One region of the Pseudomonas sp. GOM7 genome, then DNA from elsewhere that is predicted to be linked to it. Evidence: riboswitches for the same ligand, from Rfam matches in the RefSeq annotation. Region 1 holds a riboswitch; the other holds the start of a gene.

Region 1 (7,588 bases):
GCCGATATTGACCAGGGTGATGCCGTGGCCGTCGGCGGCCTGCAGGTGATAGGCCGGCATCTGGTAACGATGCCAGACCACGTTCTCGATGATCGCCTGCATCTCGCCTTCGGCCATGCCGCGCTCGACCACCACGTTGCCCGGTAGCACCATGCGGGTGAAACGCGAGTCGCCCTGCAGCATGTCCAGGCCATGGCGGATGAACTGGTCGACGTAGCGGTGGTAGTTGGTCAGCAGAATCCACGGCTGCACATGACGCCAGTCGCTGCCGGTGTAGTGCTGGATGCGCTTGAGCGAGAAGTCGGTGCGTGCCGCGTCGAACAGCGCCAGCGGCAGCGGGTCGATGTTCTCCCAGTCGTACAGGCCATCGGCGGTGCCGTCGGTGGCAGCAGACAGATCGGTGCTGGGGAATACCCGCGCCAGTTCGGCGGCGGTCACGCCACTGCCGGCCAGCTCGTCACCGCCCTCCACTACGTAGGGATAGGGGATATTCTGCTGGCTGCGGCCGACCTCGACGCGCAGGGTGAAGTCGTTCATCAGCGGGCGCAGTTGCTCCAGCAGGTATTTGCGGAAGGCCGCCGGCTGGGTCACGGTGATGGCGTAGATGCCCGGCACCTGAATCTTGGCATAGGCGCGCACGGTGGTCGGCACCTCGCCCTGACACAGGTAGGCCAGGCGCAATTCGGGATAACGGAACAGGCAGTGCTCGTCGGCATCCGGGCGCACGCGCGCCTTGAGATAGCGCTTGAGGGCCTGGCTCAGAGCGCCGGTAGCTTCCTCATACAACGCGGCCAGGCGGTCGACCGCCTCTTCGGGGGTGTGAACAACGACGAAATCATCGGAACAGACTTTCACGTGGGCGTATTCCTGACTGAACGAACGCCCCTATCTTGCCTGCAACCTCGCGGCAAAACATAGCGCGGCGACCGAAGAATTCGGCCGCCGCGCCCCCTCATCAGGCCGCCGCCTGATGCAAACGCACGTTGAACAGCGGCCCCTGGCTGAAACGCGCCAGCGCCTTGGCCCCGGCCAGCACACCCAGGTCGATCAATGGCTCGACCAGGATCACGCTCATATAGGCCAGGCCGAAGCTGCCCACGGCTGCCAGGTTGTCGCTGGTGAAGCCGTGGCCGTAGAAGGCCCAGAAGCCGACCCAGGCGACGATGCCACCCTGATAGGCAGTCGACAGTGCCAGCGCCTGCTTGTAGGAAAGGTCGACATAGGCGGTGCCTGGCGCAACGATGCGCTTGGCCAGCACGCTGATGGCCCACAGCGGCACCAGCAGGGTGGTGACATTCATGCCGTACTGCGGCAGATCGAACGGGGCGAACAGCAGGCCCTGCAACAGCAGCCCAGCGGCCAGGCCTATGGCGGTGGCACCCGCACCGAACAGCAACAGCAGGGTGGAGCCGAGGATCAGGTGCACCTCGGAAACGCCCACGGGATGGTGCGGCAACACCTCGAAGAAGCAGAACACCAACGCGGTGGTCAGCAGGCTGCGCAGGGCCAGGGCAGCCGCCCCGCCATTGTCGCGAATGGCATCGCGCGCCAGTTTGGCCGTCAGGCCGAAAGCGCCGACTGCCGTTGCGTAACTGAGGAAGATCTTGGCGCCTTCGACGACGCCCGGTTCGATATGCATGCAAGTTCCTTGGCCGCGCCCACCGCGCGACGAGTTGGAGGATCGATGGGTTCGATGGCAGGTCTCCTGGCTCACGGCTTGGTACTCCGCCCGCCTTCCCGACCGCAGTCAGTGGCATGAAGGGCATCGTTCGCCGTTTACAGTTGCGGGGGCAGCCAGGGCATTGGCGAGATTCGCCGCACCCTGTTCCCTTTTCATCCACACGCGCCGGGGCACGGAGGAACCATCGCTGGCAACCTTACTCCGCAGCTTGGGCAAAAGACAGTACTCGCGTTCAAGGCACCGCCCACCTCAGCCCTGTGCGATGTGCTTCTTCGGCAATCCGAGCTTTCCCCCATACGCCTGCTAGCTACGCGAGGCTCCGAGATGCTCCCGTTGCCAAAACGCCTAGCACCTGAACGGATACTGTCTTGAACGCAGCCGAAGCTGCCGCGGATAAGCGCTGCGTCACACCACGCCCATGCGGATGTAACTTTTTATTACAAGCCATGCGTAGTATTTCCGAACTCGCACCGGCTACGGGCCACGCGGGCCTTTAGAACCCTCATCCAGTAACGAGAGCGCACATGAAGAAGACCCTGATCGTTGCGTTAACAGCTCTGTTCACAACCGGCGCCATGGCAACCGAACAGCAACCGCACTGGAGCTACAAAGGCAAGGAAGGCCCCGAACACTGGGCACAATTGGATCCAGGCTACGAAACCTGCGCGCTCGGCCATGCGCAATCGCCGATCGACATCAGCCATGCAACCCGCGCATCGCTGCCTCGCATTGCCTTCGACTACCAGGCCAGCCCAGCCGAAGTGGTGAATAATGGTCACACCGTGCAGGTGAATCTGAGCAATGCTGGCGGCATCGAGATCGACGGCAAACCCTACCGCCTGGTGCAATTTCATTTCCACACCCCCAGCGAAGAGCACATCGCAGGCAAGGGCTTCCCGATGGTGGCGCACTTCGTTCACCAGTCTACCGATGGTCATTTGGCGGTCGTGGCTGTGCTGTTCAAGGAAGGGGCGAAAAACCAGGCACTGGACTCAGTGTTCAAGGCCATGCCGGACAAGGCAGGGGAAAAAGTCGAGTTGGCAAGCAACTTCGCGCCACAAACCGTACTCCCGCAGCAACAGGGCTACTACGCCTTCGCCGGCTCGCTGACCACCCCGCCATGCAGTGAAGACGTGCAATGGCGCGTACTTAAACAGCCAGTCGAGCTGTCCCACGAACAACTGGCGCAGTTCCAGCACCTGTACGCGAAGAACGCCCGCCCGATCCAGGCGCTCAATGGGCGAGCCGTCCTGGAGAGCGAAGACTGAAACGCTCTGATGCACCGGCTGAATGACCGGTGCATCGCATCATCGCGGACTTGACCTGAGCCCCTGGCTACTTCGGCGTGAGAAACACGCCTCCACGCTCCGGGTTGAGCATTACCTGATTGGTTCAACCTCGCTCACGCGGGGAACACACTTAGCGTAATCAACTGTTCCGAAAGGGAAAAATCAGCCGCTAAAAATCTACCAACTTTTCCCTGTTAAAGAGCGCTCCGGCATCAAAGCAGATGCGGCGTGCTACGCGCCAGCAGCGCCTCGACATCGACACCACGCGGCAAGGTGCCGTAGACACGGCCACGGCCTTCCAGGCGGCTGGCGATAAAGGCATCGCTCACCACGCTGTTGCCGGCCTCCAGCAGCAGTTTGGCCTGCAATGCCACAGCCATGTCTTCGGTGAGCTGGCGGGCGCGATACTGGATGTCGGCGGTGTCGGCGAAGTCGGCTTTCAGGCGCTGGATATGGGCCTTGAGGCGGGCATCGCCATGACCGTCGCCCAGTTCGGCGAACAAGGCATCGAGCACGCCGGGCTCCTTGGACAGCGCACGCAGCACGTCCAGGCATTGCACGTTACCCGAGCCTTCCCAGATGGAGTTGACCGGCGCCTCGCGGTACAGGCGCGGCATGATGGTTTCCTCGACGTAACCGGCGCCGCCCATGCATTCGCTGGCTTCATAGATCATTTCCGGCGCGCGCTTGCAGATCCAGTACTTGCCCACGGCGGTGACCAGGCGGGCGAACTTGTCTTCCTGTTCGTCATGCAGGTGATCGAGCGCGCGGCCCATGCGCATGCACAGCGCCAGCGCGGCTTCGCTTTCCAGCGCCAGGTCAGCGAGCACGTTCTGCATCAGCGGCTGGTCGGCCAGCCGCTTGCCGCCCACCTGGCGGTGTGCGCAGTGGTGCGCGGCCTGGGTCAACGCCTGGCGCATCAGGCCACTGGAGCCAACCATGCAGTCAAAGCGGGTCATGGCCACCATTTCGATGATGGTGGGTACGCCACGCCCTTCCTCGCCGAGCATCCAGGCGAATGCACCGCGATATTCCACTTCGCTGGAGGCATTGGCCCAGTTGCCCAGCTTGTTCTTCAGACGCTGGATGTAGAAGGCGTTGCGCGTGCCGTCCGGGCGGTGACGCGGCAGCAGGAAGCAGGAGAGGCCCTTGTCGGTGTAGGCCAGGGTGAGGAAGGCATCGCACATCGGCGCCGAGCAGAACCATTTGTGCCCGACCAGTTCGTAGCCCTGCCCCGGCCCACCGATGCCGATGGGATAGGCGCGGGTGGTGTTGGCGCGCACGTCGGTGCCGCCCTGTTTCTCGGTCATGGCCATACCGATGGTGACCCCGGCTTTCTGCTCCATCGGCAGGTTACGCGGGTCGTACTCGGTGGCCAGGATCTTCGGCAGCCACTGCTCAGCCACGTTGGGCTGCAGGCGGATGGCCGGCACGGCGGCGAAGGTCATGGTCAGCGGGCAGCCACTGGCCGCCTCGGCCTGGCTGTGCATGTAGGTGAGGCCGGCGCGTACGACATGGGCGCCAGCACGCGGGTCGATCCAGGGCAGCGAAGGCAGGCCATGCTCGATGGCCGTGCGCATCAGTTCGTGATAGGCCGGGTGGAATTCCACCAGGTCGATGCGGTTGCCGTAGCGATCATGGCTCTTGAACTGCGGCTTGTTTTCGTTGGCGAGAAAGCCTGCCTGCATCAGGGAACCACCGGCGAGGGCGCCATAGGCAACAAGGCGCTCGTCCGCCCAGGCGCCGCCATAGCGGCGCACCCACTCCTGCAGCGGCAGGTCGAGGCGATAGAGATTGGCACCATCCAGGCTAGGCACCTGGTTGAACACCTCGTGGGTTTCGGCGAGCAGGCTGGGTTTCATCGCATGGTCTCCTTGGCGCCAACGGCGCGCAGGCAGAAGGTGGCAAGGCTGGCGCTGACCTGGGCCAGTTCCAGGGTGGGATATCCGGCTTCACGGGCAGCGCGCGCCGGCGGGGAAAGCGGCCCGACCAACGCCTCGGCGATGGCGCCGACCAGGCAGGCCGCCACCAGGCCGATCTGCTCGACCTGAAACTCGCCGCTGCGCGCACCTTCCTCGAGCAGGTCGATGAACAGTTCGGCGTAGGCCTCACGGTAGAGCAGGCGTTGCTCGTCGACCTGGGTATCCACCGGCTCGGCGATCAGCGCGAAGGCCAGGCGCCGGCTATGCCAGGCGCGGGCGGCGAATTTTTCCAGGCCCAGGCACAAGCGCTGAGCGGCACTCCCTGGCCCGCGTAGATCCGCGGCCAGGGCATCCACCTCACGCTGACTGGCCACGGCAAAGACCTCGGCAGCCAGTTCGCCCTTGCTGCGAAAGTGCCGGTACAGGCTGCCGGTGGCGATGCCAACGTCCTCGGCCAGGGCCTGCATGGTCAGGGCGGCGAAACCGCCTTCCGCCACCCGCAGCAGGGCGCAGTCGAGTATGCGCGCGCGCAGGGCTTGGTCACGGTCGAGTTGAGCTTCGCTGAGGCGGTAGGCCATGGTCTGAATCCTCGTTCACTGGCTTGAGTGAATCAGGATTCAGACCTTGGCTAAAGAGGCGTTTCGGCCAAACAGGCGGACGAACCAGGCATTGGGGTGCTGTTTGTAGGAGCCAGCTTGCTGGCGATCATCGCGCCACCGACGAAGAGCATCGCCGGCAAGCCGGCTCCTACAGGAAGGGGAGTTTGGACGCAGGGGTCAGGCGTTCGCCGGGGCGCGGCACAGCACCCAGTCATGCAGCAGCACGCGCAACTCGTCGAACTTCACCGGCTTGGCCAGGTAGTCGCTCATGCCGGCCGCCAGGCAGCGTTCGCGGTCGCCGCTGTGGCTATGGGCAGTGATCGCCAACACCGGCACCTCAGCACAGCCTGGCAGCGTGCGCAACGCGCGGCAGGTAGCGAAGCCATCCATGATCGGCATTTGGCAGTCCAGCAGTACGGCATCCACCCGTTCGTTGCGCAGTAGTTCCAGGGCATCGGCGCCGTTGTCGGCAGTGCGCACGCGGTAGCCGAGCTTGAGCAGCATGCCGCGCGTCACCAACTGGTTGATGGCATTGTCCTCGACTACCAGTACCGTGCATTGCTGTGGCGTGCGCACGGCCTTGCCCACCGGGCCACGCGCCGGGCGCGGTACGCTGCCAGCCACCTGCTGCGGCTGCGTCAGTGGCACCTCGACGAGAAAGCGACTGCCCTGTCCTGGCACGGAATGATGCTCCAGGCTGCCGCCGAGCAGATCCACCAGTTGCCTGCACAATGCCAGGCCGATGCCGAGGCCGCCGTACTTGCGCGTCATGGAACCATCGATCTGGCGGAAGCGCTGGTAGAGCATGTCCTGGTCAGGGTCGAAACCAATGCCGGTGTCGCTGACCTGAACCCTGAGCGGCACGCTGTCGCCCGCCCGTCCAGCGGCCATGACCTGCAGGCGAACCTCACCTTCATGGGTGAACTTAATGGCATTGTCCAGCAGGTAACCCAGGGCCTGGGCCAGCTTGTCGGCGTCGCCTTCGACAACGTCCGGCAGGCTGTCGTCGAGGCTCAGATGGAACACCAGGCCTTTGTCTTCGGCCCGGGGGGCGTACTGCGCGCGCAGGTCATCGAACAGGCTACGCAGGCTGAAGACCTGCCGCCGTGGGTAGAGCTTGCCGGCCTGCAGCTCGGTGAGCGCGAGGATGTCGTTGACCATGCGCATCATGTCGCGCGCCGAGGCGGCAGCGGTCTTCTGGTACTGCTCCAGCTCGACATCCATCTTCACCGTCTGCATCAGCTCCAGCGAGCCGATCACACCGTTCATCGGCGTGCGCAGCTCATGGGTGACGGTGGCGAGGAACTCGTCCTTGAAGCGGTTGCTGTCGGCCAGTTCCTGGTTCAGCGCTTCGAGTTTGTGGCTGGCATCCTGGAGGATCCGCGCACGCTCTTCCTTCATCGCGTTGATACGGTCGGCCAACGCCAACGACAACAGACCGACCTCGATGGCCGAACCGATCTGGCTGGCGTACATGGTGAGGAATACGTTGGGCAGATAACCCAGCACCATCAGTGTGTTGATCGCGCCACCGGCTAGGAAGGCCGTCCAGGCGAAGATGAAGTAACGCGCCACGCGCATGCCGCGCAGCCAGGCCAGGATGCCGGCGGCGAAGATCAGCACGGTGAAACACAGCGCCAGGTAGGTGGCCAGGCGCAGCGCCGTGGCGTAGCTGATGGTCAGTGCCAGCACCATCACCGTCGCACCACAGGCCATCAGCAACATCAGCCCGCGGTCGACCCAGGGGCTGTGCTCGGCGGTGTGCAGGAAGCTGCGGGCGAACTGGCAGCCGAACAAGGACGCCGAACCGATCAAAAAGGGCGTGGCGGCATTGGCCCACCAGGGGCTGTTGGGCCAGAAGTACTCGATGCCGGCACCGTTGACCGACACCTGATACAGGCCGAACGAAGCGATGTAGAGGATGTAGTAGAGGTAGCTGGTGTCACGCACGCTGAGGTAGATGAACAGGTTGTACACCAGCATCACCAGCAGCACGCCGTAGATGATGCCGAGCACGTAGATGCGCCCTGGCTGGTCTTCCAGATAAGCGTTGGGTGCCCACAGGGTCAGCGGCGCCTGGATCGACCCCTGGCTCTC
Region 2 (7,588 bases), 870 kb from region 1:
CGCCTGCTGAGCCTGGTCGAGGCTTTCCTCACCGGTCTCGAAATAGGCACAGGAGTAAACCATGTCGCGATCCAGCCACAGCCGGTAGAACTCGTTGGACAGGTCATAGTGGTAGCGGATGGCCTCAGCGTCGCTGTGCTTGTCGTGGGCCGTGTGCAGCTCCACCGGCGCGCTTTCGTCACCCAACAGCGCGGTGCTCAGCGCATCGCCCAGCTCAATGGCCGCATCGATGGGGCCTTCCAGCTCCACCCGGCCTTCGACATAGGCCGCGCCCAGGGCATCCAGGCTGGGGTGAGCCAGTTGGCTGACCAGGCTGGGATCCTTGACCACCAGCGTCACCCGAGGTTTCGGCCCCAGATCCACCTGCTTGCCGTCCCACAGTTTCAGACGCAGCGGCAGTCGCAGATCACGAAGTGCGGTAGGCAGTTGCGCGAGCATGGTCATCCCTCCTCCTGGCCAGTGTCATGGAACCTGAAGCAGATGACCGGGCCTGCCTGGCCAGGTTCGATCCCGGCGACTAGCGGCGGCGCAGCAGAGCCACGAAAAACACCCCGCCGATGGCCGCGGTGACGATGCCGATGGGCAGATCTTGCGGCGCCTGCCAGGTGCGCGCCGCCACATCGACCCAGATCAGGAACAACGCCCCCAGCAGCGCCGCCACCGGCAGTACGCGGCGGTGCTCGGCGCCGACCAGGAAACGCGCTACGTGCGGCAGCATCAGGCCGACGAAGCCGATGGCGCCGGACAGCGAGACCAGCACGCCGGTGAGCAACGAAGCCACCACGAACACCAGCAGGCGCACGCGGCGCGGCTCCAGGCCCAGGCTCACCGCGCTCTGCTCGCCGGCCATCAGCGCGTTCAGTGCGCGGCCCAGGCCGAGCAGCACGACCAGTGCCAGCGCCAGGCACAGCGCCGGCAGCCAGAGCAGCTCCCAGCGCGCCAGGCCCAGGCCACCGAGCATCCAGAACAGCACCGAACTGGCCGCATGCGGATTGCCCAGATACAGCAGCAGGTTGCTCGCCGCCATCATCACGAAGGACACCGCCACCCCGGCCAGCAACAGGCGGTCGCTCTCCAGGCGCCCGCCCCGGCTGGCAATGGCCAGCACCAGCAGCATGCTCGTCAACGCGCCGACGAAGGCCGCCAGCGGCAGGCTGAGCAACCCGGCGAACTCGCCCAGGTAGAGCACCACGATCACCGCGCCGAAGGCCGCGCCGGAGCTGACCCCGAGCAGGTGCGGATCGGCCAGCGGGTTACGCGTCACCGCCTGCAACACCGTACCCACCAGCGCCAGCCCGGCGCCCACCAGCGCGCCGAGCAGCACCCGTGGCGCGCGCAGTTGCCAGACGATGCTGTCCTGGCCGCTGTTGATGGGCACCTCGGGCACGATGCCGAACAGGTGCTGGCCAAGGATCGCCCACACCCGCTCGAGCGGCACCTGCGCCGCGCCAAAGGCCAGCGACCAGGCGCAGGACAGCGCCAGCAGCACGGCCAGCCCGAGCAACAACAGGCGATAACGACTCACCGGGCGAAGGCCTCCGGGTGCAGCGCCGCGGCCAGGGTCTCGATGGCGGCGGCGTTATCCAGGCTTGGTGTGACCGCCAGGTAGGGCAGCACCACGAAGCGTTTTTCACGGATCGCGGTGACGCCCTGCAGCGCCGGGTGCTGCAGGAGGAAGTCGCGCTTCTGCGCCGCCGTGCGCTCGCCGTAGTCGACGATCAGGATCACTTCGGGGTCTTCCTCGACCACCGCCTCCCAGCCCACCTTGATCCAACTGCCGGCCACGCCATCCATCACGTTGCGCCCGCCGGACGCCTCGATCAGCGGCTGCGGCATGCCCTGGCGCCCGGCGCTGAAAGGCAGGTCTTCACCGCTGTCGTAGACGAACACCCGCGGGCGCGTCGGCTGCTCGCCCAGGCGTGCCTGCACCGCCGCCACCCGCGCCTGCATGCCCTGCACCAGCGCGTCGGCACGATCCTCGACGGCGAAGATGCGGCCCAGGTTGCGCAAGTCGGTGTAGACATCGTCGAGGCTGGCGACGCGGCCCGGCATGACGTGGGCGCAGGACTCGCTCAGTTCGTACACCGGGATACCGAAGCGCGCCAGGCTGGCCGGCGTGACCTCGCCGCCGATGCGCATGCCGTAGTTCCAGCCGGCAAAGACGAAATCGGTGCCGGCACCCAGCAGGTTTTCCAACGAGGGGTAGCGCGCGGCCAGCTCGGGCAGGCCTTCGAGCTGCGCGCGCATGCTCGCATCGAGGGTCTTCCAGCCGCTGATGCCGGTATAGCCGGCCATGCGCTCCTTCAGGCCAAGGGCCAGGAGCATGGCGGTCATATTGACGTCATGGCTGACCGCGCGTTGCGGCGGCTGGTCGATGCTCACCTGACGGTCGCAGCTAGTGACGGTGACGGCCCAGGCGGGGCTGGCCAGCAGCAGCGACGAGAGCACAAGCGTAGGTAGGAGCGGCTTCAGCCGCGAATGGCACAGACTCATCAGACTATCCAGGTAATACGCGGATAACCCGCCAGTGGATGGGTGTCGACCAGCGCCTGCACACCGAACACCTGCTGCAGCAGCTCGGCGCTGAGCACCTCGGCGGGCGTGCCAACGGCCACCAGGCGGCCCTGATCGATCACACACAGGCGGTCGCAGAAGGCCGCCGCCAGGTTGAGATCGTGAAAGCTGGCCAAGGTCGCCAGCCCCAGCGATTTGATCTGCCGTAGCAGCTCGATCTGGTAGCGCGGGTCGAGGTGATTGGTCGGCTCGTCGAGGATCAGCAGTTGCGGCTGCTGCACCAGGGCGCGGGCGAGCAAGGCGCGCTGCTTCTCGCCGCCGGACAGGCGGGCGAAATCCTGCTGCGCGTGCTCACTCAGGCCCACGCGTGCCAGCGCTTCATCAACCAGGCGTCGATCCTCGCCATCGTCGCCGTCAAACAGCCCCTTGTGTGGCGTGCGGCCCATGGCCGTCACCTCATGTACGCGCAGACCGAAGTCCTGGGGGAATTCCTGCAGCACCACCGCCACGCGCTGCGCGCTCCAGCGCGGCGGACGTTGCCACAGCGCTTCCCCGCCCAGCTCGACGCTGCCGCTGCACGGTCGCTGGAAGCGATAGGCGCAGCGCAGCAGGCTGGTCTTGCCGCTGCCGTTGGGGCCGATCAGGCCGAGCAGTTCACCGTCGCCGATCTCCAGGTCGATGGCCTCGAGCAAGGCGCGCTGGCCGTCCGGCGACCAGGCCAGGTCTCGGATGCGCAAGCGCGGCTCGGGTGCCGCCGTGCGCTGGCTCGGCGGCGTCGAGAACAGACTGAAAGACCAGTCAGAGGTGCTAGTCACTGACACGGAAACTCTCCACGCGCGACGCGCCGGCACAGGCACGCGCGCTTCAAAAGCGGTAATCCGCCGTGACGAACAGCGAACGCGGCGCGCCAAGGAACCATTGCTCGCCGTCACTGCTGGCGCTGGTGGCGTACTGGCGGTCGAACAGGTTATTCAACTCCAGACCCAGGCGCACGTCAGACAGCACCTGCCAGCCGATATTGGCATCGACCACGGTATAACCCGGCACCTTGGCGGTATTGGCCGTATCCACATAACGCGCATCGACGTAGCGCGCGCCAATGCCCGCCTCCACTCCACGGCCGAAATCCTTGTTCAACCACAGGTTGGCCGTACGCTTGGGCACGTCGACCGGGCGATTGCCGCTACGGTCGCCACCGCCCTCGACGAAGTTGTCGTACTCGGCACGGACGAAGGCAGCATTGGCCGACACCTGCCAGCCACGCCCCAGCGCCAGTTCCAGGCTGGCTTCCAGGCCATCGGAGGATTGCTGGCCAATCTGCTCGGTGGGCGCAGTCGGCGTGGCGCGGCTGAGCAGCTTCTCCTTGACGATGTGGTAGGCGGCCAGCGTCCACTCGCCCTGCCCGTCCCAGAACAGTTGCTTGAGGCCGATCTCGGTCTGCTTCGCTTCACTCAGATCGAACTGCTGCTGGCTCGGGTTGAGGGTTAGCAGGTTGCTTATCCCTTCGGTGCTGGTGGCGTACTGGCCATACAGCGACAGTTCCGGGGTCAGGGCGAAGACCAGCCCGGCGCGCCAGTTGTCACCCGTGAGGCTGCGGTCGACGCGGCTGTCGTCGACCAGGTTGCTGCGCTCGAGGTGCACCTGATCGCGGCGCACGCCAGTAACCAGCGCCAGGCGTTCGGTGAGCTGAGTACGGTTCTCGGCGAACAGCGAGAACTGCCGGGCCAGGTTCAGCTCGCGCGGGCGGTAGCTGTCGGTGCTCTGGTAACTGCCGCCGCCGGACTGGCCGAGCGGCACGCTGTCGCTGAAGGTATTGCCGAAGTCATGGTGACGGGCGAAGCGGATATGGTTGTAGTCGACGCCGACCAGGGTGCGGCTATCGAGGCCGAACAGGGCGTGATCGAGGCTGAAGCTCTGGCGGTCGCCGAGCTGCTCCTGGTTGTGCTTGATGCGCCAGAAATCACCGCGCTCGACCCTATCGCCCGGCTGCCAGCGATAGGCCTCGCTGTTGCGCCAGTAGCGCCGGGTCTTGATGTAGTAGAGCTGGTTGTTGGCCGTCAGCGCCTCGTTGATACGCCAGTCAGTCACCAGGCGGGTGATCTGGTCGTTGTAGTGGATATCGGCGTTGGCGACGTTGTAGTTACGCTCGCGCAGGCTCTCGCGGAACTTGCCATCGACCAGCGGCGTGCCGAGGTAGCGCTCCGGGTGCTGCTCGCCCTGGTCATGGGACAGGGTGAAGCTCAGGTCTTCGCTGGCATCCCAGCGCAGTGCGGCGCTCAGCGCCAGGCTGTCGGAGTCGCCGCGGTCGACCCAACCGTTGCTAGCCTGCTGGTTGAGGTTGAAGCGATAGCTCAGCGCGTCGCTCAGCGAGCCGCCGCTGTCCAGCGCGGCCTGGCGGCGGTCGTCGCTGCCGTAGCCGAGGCGCAGGTGATTCTCCACCGGCCCAGCGAACGGTTTTTTCGGCACCACGTTGATCACCGCGCCGGTGGCGCCTTCGCCATATAGCACCGAAGCCGGGCCACGCAGTACGTCGATGCGTGCCACCGACCAGGTGTCCACCGGGAAGGTCACGGTGCCGGCACCCACGTATTGGCGGGTGCCGTCGTAGAGCTGCATGGTCGCCGAGTGGCCGGTGAAGCCACGCGCCGACAGCGCCGTGCCGCCATTGCCGGGGCTACCGATAAAGGTGATGCCGGGGGTGCGGGTAACCGCGTCCTGCACGCTGCGGTTGTTGCGCCCGCGCACTTCGGTGCCGCTCAGGCTGCTGGTGCTGGCCGGGGTTTGCAGGGCCGAAAGTTCCAGGCGCGAACCGCTGGTGGTGGGCGTGCGCAGATCGCTCTCGCCCTCCTCGGCGGCCTTGGCCTGGACATCGAGTTCGGGCAGATCGACAGCCTTGTCGGCCAGAGCCAGGCCGCTGAACAGCAGGGCCAGTGGCCAGGTGCAATGAAGAGCGGGGTTTCGCACGGCAGAGCTTCCGTTGTTGCGCGGGGGATCGAGGCTTGAAATGCAAGTGTTATAACATAACATTATCGATCCCCGCAGCCTGGGATACAGTCGAACGGGGCCCGTGGCCGAACCGGCCAGAAAGGTTTTTTTGATGCGGAAATGGCGCGCCATATTGCTTCCATCGCAAAGAGAAAAGGCACGGCAATCCGATGGAAATGCGCAACAGCAGACAGGAGCGCGAACGCGCCCTACTGGAGTCAACGCCCGCCCACCGCGGGTTGCCAGACATAACGACTCCAGGCCGGTCTCCGGGCTTGCGAGGGTCATGAGCGCATCACCTTCCCATGCGCGGGGCGCACAGTGGCGTATCGATACGGTCGCTCGCTTACCGTTGCGGGGGCAGCGTCGGACTTCAACCGACTTCCCGTTTCACCTTGCGCGCGGCGGCGCAAGACACCTGAAGCGGGGCGGATATGACCACCCGCCTCCGTTCAAGTCAAGGCGCGGGGGCAATTGTGGGTTGGACTCAGACGTAGGGTGGACAACGCGCAGCTTGTCCACCATGGCGGCTAGTTGCCGCCCTGCTCATCGATCCGCAACTCCGGCAATGCCCTGCCCGCCACCAACCGCTCATCGACCAGGCGAATCACCGCCGCCTCGTCCTTGATGCCATACCACTCACCCTGTGGATAAAGGCTCGCGGTCGGCCCCAGGTCGCAGGGGAACTGGCACTGGCTGCGGGTGATATGTACCCCACCCGCGCATTCCAGCTTGCCGGCGGCCTTGAGCCGCTGGCGCAGGGTTTTCCACAGGCCCAGCGCGCCCTTGCGCGTGCAGCGTGGGCCGTTGCACAGCAGCAGGCGCTGCGCATGCGGCGGAATCTGCGACCAGGCGTGGTGCTCAGGCACGGGCGGCACGTCGCTACAGGGCAGATGCGTTTCGCGATGCTCCAGCAGCACGCTGAGGCCATCGAGCCATGCATCTTCCATGGCCGTGCAGACCACGAACACCTGCGCCCCGTCACCGCGCTCGGCGATGCGTTCGCGCAGCCAGTCGCGGTGAGCGGCATCGGCGCGCGGCTCCAGATCCACCACCAGCACGGGCCGTGGCGCATCGATGATGGCCTGCCAGAAACCCTCCTGCTCCGTGTCGTGCAGATGTGCTTCACCCAGCAGCGCGGCGATGCGTGCCTGCAAGCGCTCGGACGTGGCGCCACGCCCCAGGCCGGGGCCGATGAACAGGATGCGGGCGTAGGGGGCTTGGCTCATGAGGGTCTCCAAAAGGGCCGGCAGTCTAGCAGCGCGTGTAGCGTGTAGGGTGGACGTCGCTTTTCACGTCCACCAAAGCGGTGGATCGATAAAGCGCGATCCACCCTACGCGGCTAATTCGACTAGCGCCTCCCACAGGGAATCCAGTTCCGCGAACTGGCGCGTGACCACCGGCAACTCGGGCCGACGCAGCAGCAGCACCGGCAAGCCCAGCTCGCGCGCCACCTGCAGCTTGGGTTCGGTGGAAGCGCTGCCGCTGTTCTTGCTCACCAGCACGTCGCAGCGGATGCGGGCGAACAGCGCGCGTTCCTCGTCCAGGGAGAACGGCCCGCGCGCACCGATGATCTCGGCGCGCGGTGGTGCCGGCTCGGTCTGCAGGCAGCGCACCGTCCAGTGCTGGTGTTCGGGGATCTCGTGCAAGTGCGCCAGCGGCTCGCGCCCGGAGGTGAAGAATGGCCGTTGGAACGGCACCAGCGCGCGGGTCAACTCACCCCAGCCGTCCACCTCGCGCCAGTCGTCATCCGCGCCGGGCTGCCAGCCAGGGCGACGCAGCGCCCAGCAGGGCACGCCCGCCACTTCTGCAGCGCGGGCGGCGTTATGGCTGATCTGTGCGGCGTAGGGGTGGGTCAGATCCAGCAGCAGCTCGATGCCTTCATCGGCGATAAAGGCGGCCAGCCCTTCGGCGCCGCCGAAACCGCCGACGCGCACGCGGCAGGCCAGGTCATCCGGCACGCGTCCCAGACCGGCCAGGCTGTACACCGTCTCCGGCCCCAGCCGACGCGCCAGGCGCAGCGCCTCGGTGGTGCCACCGAGCAACAGGATGCGCACACTCACGGCTTGCGCACCATCAGCAGGGTGAT

The links. Region 1 has a riboswitch for cobalamin ahead of OU800_RS19965 (energy-coupling factor ABC transporter permease). Riboswitches for the same ligand answer to the same signal wherever they lie in the genome.
Region 2: linked by a shared signal. The riboswitch ahead of OU800_RS23870 (TonB-dependent receptor) and the one ahead of OU800_RS19965 (energy-coupling factor ABC transporter permease) in region 1 are both predicted to bind cobalamin.

The regions. Positions count from the first base shown of each region.
Region 1 is NZ_CP113519.1:4,500,326-4,507,913, forward strand. Features, by position in the region: gene amn (AMP nucleosidase) at 1-855, opposite strand, end outside; gene OU800_RS19965 (energy-coupling factor ABC transporter permease) at 956-1,639, opposite strand; cobalamin riboswitch at 1,679-1,882, opposite strand; gene OU800_RS19970 (carbonic anhydrase) at 2,206-2,949, shown strand; gene OU800_RS19975 (acyl-CoA dehydrogenase family protein) at 3,183-4,832, opposite strand; gene OU800_RS19980 (TetR/AcrR family transcriptional regulator) at 4,829-5,470, opposite strand; gene OU800_RS19985 (hybrid sensor histidine kinase/response regulator) at 5,669-7,588, opposite strand, start outside.
Region 2 is NZ_CP113519.1:5,368,061-5,375,648, forward strand. Features, by position in the region: gene cfaB (C17 cyclopropane fatty acid synthase CfaB) at 1-438, opposite strand, end outside; gene OU800_RS23855 (FecCD family ABC transporter permease) at 518-1,525, opposite strand; gene OU800_RS23860 (ABC transporter substrate-binding protein) at 1,522-2,493, opposite strand; gene OU800_RS23865 (ABC transporter ATP-binding protein) at 2,493-3,251, opposite strand; gene OU800_RS23870 (TonB-dependent receptor) at 3,379-5,478, opposite strand; cobalamin riboswitch at 5,743-5,936, opposite strand; gene OU800_RS23875 ((2Fe-2S) ferredoxin domain-containing protein) at 6,030-6,728, opposite strand; gene OU800_RS23880 (cobalt-precorrin-6A reductase) at 6,834-7,562, opposite strand; gene cbiE (precorrin-6y C5,15-methyltransferase (decarboxylating) subunit CbiE) at 7,559-7,588, opposite strand, start outside.